Regions from separate parts of the Phyllobacterium sp. P30BS-XVII genome, predicted to be linked through region 1. Evidence: riboswitches for the same ligand, from Rfam matches in the RefSeq annotation. Region 1 holds a riboswitch; the other holds the start of a gene.
The links. Region 1 has a riboswitch for glycine ahead of gcvT (glycine cleavage system aminomethyltransferase GcvT). Riboswitches for the same ligand answer to the same signal wherever they lie in the genome.

Region 1 (3,410 bases):
TCATTGGGTAAATTTCAACGTGGGACCTTTGCAAGCCGAAATACTGCACGCGACATGGGGATGTGACTTGTATTGGTCTATCAATGAATTCTTCAAATGGATAACAGGCTATAGCATCTGTCTATTGGGCTAATACGGGTCCAGTGAGGCATAAGGGAATGACGTTAGAATCGCGCCTTGAGACAGGTTTCTGACAATTTGAATAAGATGGGAGCGGGGCATGCGCAGAAATTCGATCGGCTTCTGGATATGCGTGCTTACCGCAGTTGCCGCGAGCGGCTATCTCTACAGTTTGATAGTATACAGCGAGGGCTACTACATTGGCGCAATATTTGCCCTTTCGATTTGTGCGCCGATCCTGGCTTTCGAGCGCGGCGTTATCTTTCCAAAACTGCGGGCATGGATAAACACATTGCCGACGGCGGGCTTTCTCGTGACGGCATTGATTGCCGACTACGTGTTGATCAGTTTTGGTAATGCCGTTTGCGGTATAATTCTGTGGTACTTCGGATGGCTCAACGGAACATTCTGGCAGGCCGCGATCCTTTCACCGCAGGTATTGTTCTATACGCTTGGTGTATTGAGCATCATGATTTTCATCTTGCGGGTACGGGATTTGCTGGGCCGGGATATTTTTGCGAGCCTTCTCATCAGCCGCTACCGTCAGCCGGTGGCAGAAGAACGCGTATTTCTGTTCATTGATCTGGTTGGGTCGACAACTTTTGCCGAAGAGCATGGAGATCTGCGGGCTCAGCAGTTTCTTGGCGCACTGTTCGCTGCATTTGCCGAGCCGGTCAGGCGTCATCATGGTGCTATTGATGATTATGTCGGTGACGCGGCCATCATCACCTGGCCGATCGATCGCGGCATCAAGGACGCAAGCTGCGTGCGCTGCGTCTTTGATATTCTGGATGGTATCGAAAAGAACACGGCTCAATGGCTGGAGCGATTCGGACAGGTTCCAGCTTTGCGTGCCGCGCTGCATGGAGGCCCCATCATCACAGCCGAAATCGGAGTCGATCATCACAAGATCACCTATTTTGGCGATACGGTGAATACGACTGCACGCCTTGAAAGTCTTTGCCGGACACTGGAAGCACCGGTTTTGATCTCAACTGATTTGGCACAGCGCATGAGTTTATCCAATGAAATCAAAGCTGATTATCTGGGTTTGCACGGCGTAAAGGGTAGGGGGCAGGCACTTGGGGTGATCGCCCTGACGCGGTGACGGTCTGCTAGCCAGCTTGCGAGTATTCTCATTCAGACAATTTCTGTCCACAAAGCGGCAAATTGGCCATTTGCACGATGACAGGCAAAGGCCGTTGCGCTATGGTCCGGGCTGTCGAGGGCTTCGGCCCTGTCAGTTTGCGGGAGAGTGTCGTGCATAGAAATATGCAGGCCACCGAAGGGGAAATCGCCCGAAATCTCTCAGGTACCAGGAACCGCAAACCGGGAAGGCAACTCTGGAAAGTCGGGGGAAACTCCGCGCCGAAGGTGTAAGTTCAGTCAGGGGTCCTGGCTGGGCGAGTCTCTCAGGCTTCCGACAGAGGGGCAAAGAAATGTTCCGCTCTATGGCGGAGGTCTTTGCACGTCTCTGGAGTAAAAATGGGCACTGAAGAAAATCTGAAACAACTGCCGCTCGATGATCTGCATAAGGCCGCAAATGCGCGCTTTGGCGGCTTTGCGGGCTGGTCTATGCCAATCACCTATCCGCTTGGTGTGATGAAGGAACATTTGCACACGCGTGAGAAGGTTGGCCTGTTCGACATCTCGCATATGCAGTTGTTTGATGTTGCTGGAGCTGAAGCTGCAGCGCTGCTTTCGCGCGCTTGTCCACTTGATGCAGCCTCGTTGCAGGCGGGTCAATCGAAGTACACCTTCTTCCTGAATGATGAAGCCGGTATTCTCGATGATCTGATCGTCACCCGTTTGGGCGACGAGCATTTCATGGTCGTTGCTAACGCCGGAAATGCGGCAGCGGATGAAGCGCACCTACGCGGTGTGGCCAAGGGATTTGACTGCAAGATCGATGCGCTGGACCGGGTATTCCTCGCCATTCAAGGACCTGAGGCCGTGAATGTGCTGCGCGATGCCGGTATTGCCGGAACCGAACTTGCTTTCATGCATGGATTTGAACCGAAACCGGGATGGTTTATGAGCCGCTCCGGTTATACGGGTGAAGATGGCTTTGAGATCGGTTTGCCCGAAGCAGACGCGCGCGTGCTGGTTAAACGCTTGTTTGCCGATGATCGTGTTGCATGGGTTGGGCTTGCCGCCCGCGACAGCCTGCGTCTTGAGGCGGGCCTGTGTTTGCACGGCCATGACATTACCCCTGATTATGACCCTGTTGATGCCGGATTGCTCTGGGCTATCACCAAGCCTGTGCGCGAGACAGCAGGTTTTATCGGTGCCGAGGCACTCCTTGCCAAAATTGCAACGGGTTCGACCAAGAAGCGCGTTGGCTTGAAGCCCGAAGGACGCCAGCCGGTACGCACTGATGCTGAACTCTTTGATGCCGATGGCAACAAGATCGGGTTGGTTACATCAGGCGGCTTCGGCCCGTCGGCTGGTTTCCCAGTTGCCATGGGCTATGTCAGCAAAGATTTATCTGCGCTGGGTTCCAAGGTTTTTGCTGAGGTGCGGGGCAACCGCATCCCCGTGGAAATTCATTCACTCCCTTTTACTCCACATCGCTACCACAAAGGATAATTGAGATGGCAGCCACTTACTTTACCGAAGATCACGAATGGGTCCGCGTCGAGAATGACATTGCGACAGTCGGCATTACCGACCACGCGCAGGATCAGCTCGGCGATCTGGTTTTTGTCCAGTTGCCGGATGTTGGTCAGTCCCTCTCCAAGGGCGATCCCACCGTTGTTGTTGAATCCGTCAAGGCCGCATCTGACGTTTATGCGCCTATTGATGGCGAAGTGACCGAAGTGAACGATGCGACCACAAGCGATCCGTCGCTGGTCAATTCAGCCGCCGCAAGCGATGGCTGGCTGTGGAAGATGAAGCTGTCCAATCCGGACCAGTTGACCGGCCTTCTTGATGAGGCTGGCTATAAAGCAATCATTGGCTGAAGGCATGATGATGAAAGACACCGTATTCCCGTTTGCTGACCGCCATATTGGCCCAAGCATACAAGGCTCGCGCGCCATGTTGGCCGCCCTTGGCATTCCATCGCTGGAAACCCTGATTTCACAGGCCGTGCCGAAGTCGATCCGCCTTGATCGCCCGCTCGATATTCCTGAAGCGGCCAGCGAAGCTGACGCTCTGGCGGAACTCGCGGCCAAGATGGGTCAAAACAAGACCCATAAGAGCTTTATCGGTCAGGGTTATCACGGCACCCATGTGCCAGCCGTTATCCTGCGTAATCTCTTTGAAAACCCGGCATGGTATACGGCTTA
Region 2 (3,410 bases), on a different contig from region 1:
TTCAAGATTGCGGATGACGCCCTTTTCGCGGTCGAGATCGACATCGGCAAAGCGGCGTTCCTGGCTGAATGCGACCTGTGTCGGCACACCGCCCGGTGCGGCCATGAAGAAATCATGTACCGACTTGTTCTTGCTGCGCACCACATCCCAGCGGTCGAGCGCCGCGCCAAGGTTGGCTGCATGCACGGAATAGACTGACGTGTCGAGCAGACCCGCACGGTCAAGTTCGCCAAGAATGCCCATGACACCGCCCGCATGATGCACATCTTCCATGTGAACATTGGCAACGGCAGGTGCAACTTTGCAGAGAACAGGCACACGGCGGGAGAGGCGATCAATGTCACTCATGGTGAAGTCAACCTCGCCCTCATGGGCAGCGGCCAGCAAATGCAGCACCGTATTGGTCGAACCGCCCATGGCAATATCAAGCGTCATGGCGTTTTCGAATGCTGCAAACGAGGCGATGGAGCGCGGCAGAACCGTTTCGTCGTCCTGCTCGTAATAGCGACGGGCAAGATCAACGACCAGATGACCAGCCTCGACAAAAAGGCGGCGGCGATCCGCATGGGTCGCCAGCGTCGATCCATTGCCGGGCAGCGACAGGCCAAGTGCTTCTGTCAGGCAGTTCATGGAATTGGCGGTGAACATGCCCGAGCAGGAGCCACAGGTTGGGCAAGCGGAACGCTCGATGGCCTTCACTTCCTCGTCGGAAATGCGGTCATCGGCGGCAGCCACCATGGCATCAACAAGATCAAGCTTCTTTTCCTTGTCATCCCAGACAACCTTGCCCGCTTCCATTGGCCCGCCGGAAACGAACACCACGGGTATGTTGAGGCGCAGCGCCGCCATCAGCATGCCCGGTGTGATCTTGTCACAATTGGAAATGCAGACCATGGCATCGGCGCAGTGGGCATTGACCATATATTCGACGCTGTCAGCGATGATTTCGCGCGATGGCAACGAATACAGCATGCCGTCATGGCCCATGGCGATGCCATCATCGACGGCAATTGTGTTGAATTCCTTGGCAACGCCGCCAGCGCTCTCGATTTCGCGCGCCACAAGCTGGCCGAGATCTTTCAAGTGAACGTGGCCCGGAACGAACTGGGTGAAGGAATTGACCACAGCAATAATCGGTTTGCCGAAATCCTCATCCTTCATGCCGGTCGCGCGCCAGAGCCCGCGGGCACCTGCCATGTTGCGGCCATGTGTGGTTGTGCGTGAACGATAAGGAGGCATAGTCGAAATCCTGCTGAGAACGGGCGAGGGAGCATCTCTATAGAAAAAGCGCTCCCATGCAAAGAATGGAATTTTGTTGCCTGAAATGGCAAGTTTTATTGCATTGATTACATAATGCAGATGTGGAGCGCATGAAACGAGACGTAATGTCTCGCTTTAGCCGGTCCCGTCAGAACGCCGTGAAGGTCAGTGTCGTCAATGAACGGGCAATGCCTGGAATGTCGAGCACGTTCTCATTGATGAATTTGCCGACATCCTGATCTTCAGGAATGTAGACTTTCGCCAAAAGATCAAATTCGCCGCTGGTCGAATAGAGTTCCGAGACGATCTCGCGTTCGAACAGGGTTTTTGCAACCTCGTACGTCTTGCCGGGTGCGCATTGCAGTTGCAGAAAGACAGGCTTCATGAATTCCTCCGGAGGGGTATGCCAATTTCAATCAAGCATAATTGCTGTAACGCTTCTTAGCCAGTTGTTCTCTTCTCGCAACTGCGATATATATCTCGCGTTCGCACAGACTATCTGGGAGAGACCGGTAAAACCGGCGCCGATGGAGCAACCGCCCCGGAAACTCTCAGGCAAAAGGACCAGAATAGTCTAGAACATCTGGAGAGAGGTATGGCCTGCAAAGGTTGTGCCCACCGAAGGAGAAAGCCCTGCCCGGTCATATGACTGGAAAACGGTGCCGACGACATGGGTGGTAAACACCCGGCGGGCGCTCAAAGGGCCAAGCTCTCAGGTTCCGTGACAGATGGGGTTTCGTGCCGTTTTGAACGGCGAAACTGAAACCATGTGTTGCTTGAGGACTGCTATATCATGACCCATATCGCCATTATCGGCGCCGGTATCACCGGCGTAACGACCGCCTATGCGCTTGCCCGTCAGGGGTATTCCGTCACCGTTTTTGATCGCAACCGTTATGCGGCCATGGAAACGTCCTTTGCCAATGGCGGCCAATTGTCGGCCTCCAATGCGGAAGTGTGGAACAGCTGGTCAACGGTGCTCAAGGGCATGAAGTGGATGCTGCGCAAGGACGCGCCGCTTTTGATGAACCCGAAGCCTTCCTGGCACAAATATTCCTGGATGGCGGAGTTCGTGATGAACATTCCGCATTACGAAGAAAATACAATCGCCACGACCAGGCTCGCCATCGAAGCCCGCAAGCGCATGTTCGAGATTGCCGCCGATGAAAAGATCGACTTCGATCTGGAGAAGCGCGGCATCCTGCATATTTACCGCTCGAAATACGGCTATGACCACGCTGTTAAGGTCAACAAGCTGCTGGAAGCCGGTGGTCTTGACCGCCGTGCTGTCACCAATGAGGAAATTCGCAGCATTGAACCAGCCCTCAATGGCTCTTTCTATGGCGGTTTCTTTACACCGTCCGATTCCACTGGCGACATTCACAAATTCACACGCGGTCTTGCCGCTGCTGCCATCCGCCACGGTGTTCGCTTTATAGGCGATGCCGATGTCTCGGCCTTGAAGCATGGAACCGACGGCGTTGTGGTCGAATGGGGCAAGGCGTCGGTTGCCAATTCTGCAACCGAGACCGAGCGTTTTGACGCCATTGTTATCTGCGCCGGTATTGCCAGCCGCAAGTTTGCTGCTCAATTGGGCGACCGCGTCAACATTTATCCGGTCAAGGGCTACTCAATCACCGTCAATCTTGACGATGCCGAAAGCCAGAAGTCGGCACCTTGGGTCAGCCTGCTGGATGATGATGCAAAGATCGTCACCAGCCGTCTTGGCGCTGGCCGCCTGCGCGTGGCTGGAACTGCCGAATATAATGGCGAAAACCGTGACATCCGTCATGACCGCGTTAAGCCGCTGGTCGATTGGAGCCGTGATCTCTTCCCGGGCATGGACACGTCAAATGTCGTGCCATGGGCCGGTTTGCGTCCGATGATGCCGAACATGCTGCCGCGCGTTGGTGCGGGCAAGCGTCCGGGTGTCTTCTACAACACAGGTCATGGTCATCTGGGCTGGACCCTCTCGGCTGCTACGGCGGAAATCGTTGCTGATCATATCAGCGCTGCCATGCCGGTTGATGCCAAGCCGCATACTGGCTGGCTTGCAGCTGCCGAATAGATTGTTGGGAGAGCGCCTGTCGTTTCAGGCGCTCTTTCTATTGTGCTCGACGAGATAGCGCGTGGCGAGTGCGATGTGCCGG

Region 2: it holds a riboswitch for glycine, as region 1 does, so the genes downstream of both, FHW17_RS02415 (D-amino acid dehydrogenase) here and gcvT (glycine cleavage system aminomethyltransferase GcvT) in region 1, are expected to answer to the same signal.

The regions. Positions count from the first base shown of each region.
Region 1 is NZ_JACGXO010000012.1:21,500-24,909, forward strand. It holds gene FHW17_RS23685 (adenylate/guanylate cyclase domain-containing protein) at 221-1,228, shown strand; glycine riboswitch at 1,359-1,455, shown strand; gene gcvT (glycine cleavage system aminomethyltransferase GcvT) at 1,606-2,709, shown strand; gene gcvH (glycine cleavage system protein GcvH) at 2,715-3,083, shown strand; gene gcvP (aminomethyl-transferring glycine dehydrogenase) at 3,094-3,410, shown strand, end outside.
Region 2 is NZ_JACGXO010000001.1:492,764-496,173, reverse strand. It holds gene ilvD (dihydroxy-acid dehydratase) at 1-1,239, opposite strand, end outside; gene FHW17_RS02420 (Lrp/AsnC ligand binding domain-containing protein) at 1,409-1,645, opposite strand; glycine riboswitch at 1,751-1,837, shown strand; gene FHW17_RS02415 (D-amino acid dehydrogenase) at 2,054-3,328, shown strand; gene FHW17_RS02410 (DUF2442 domain-containing protein) at 3,353-3,410, opposite strand, start outside.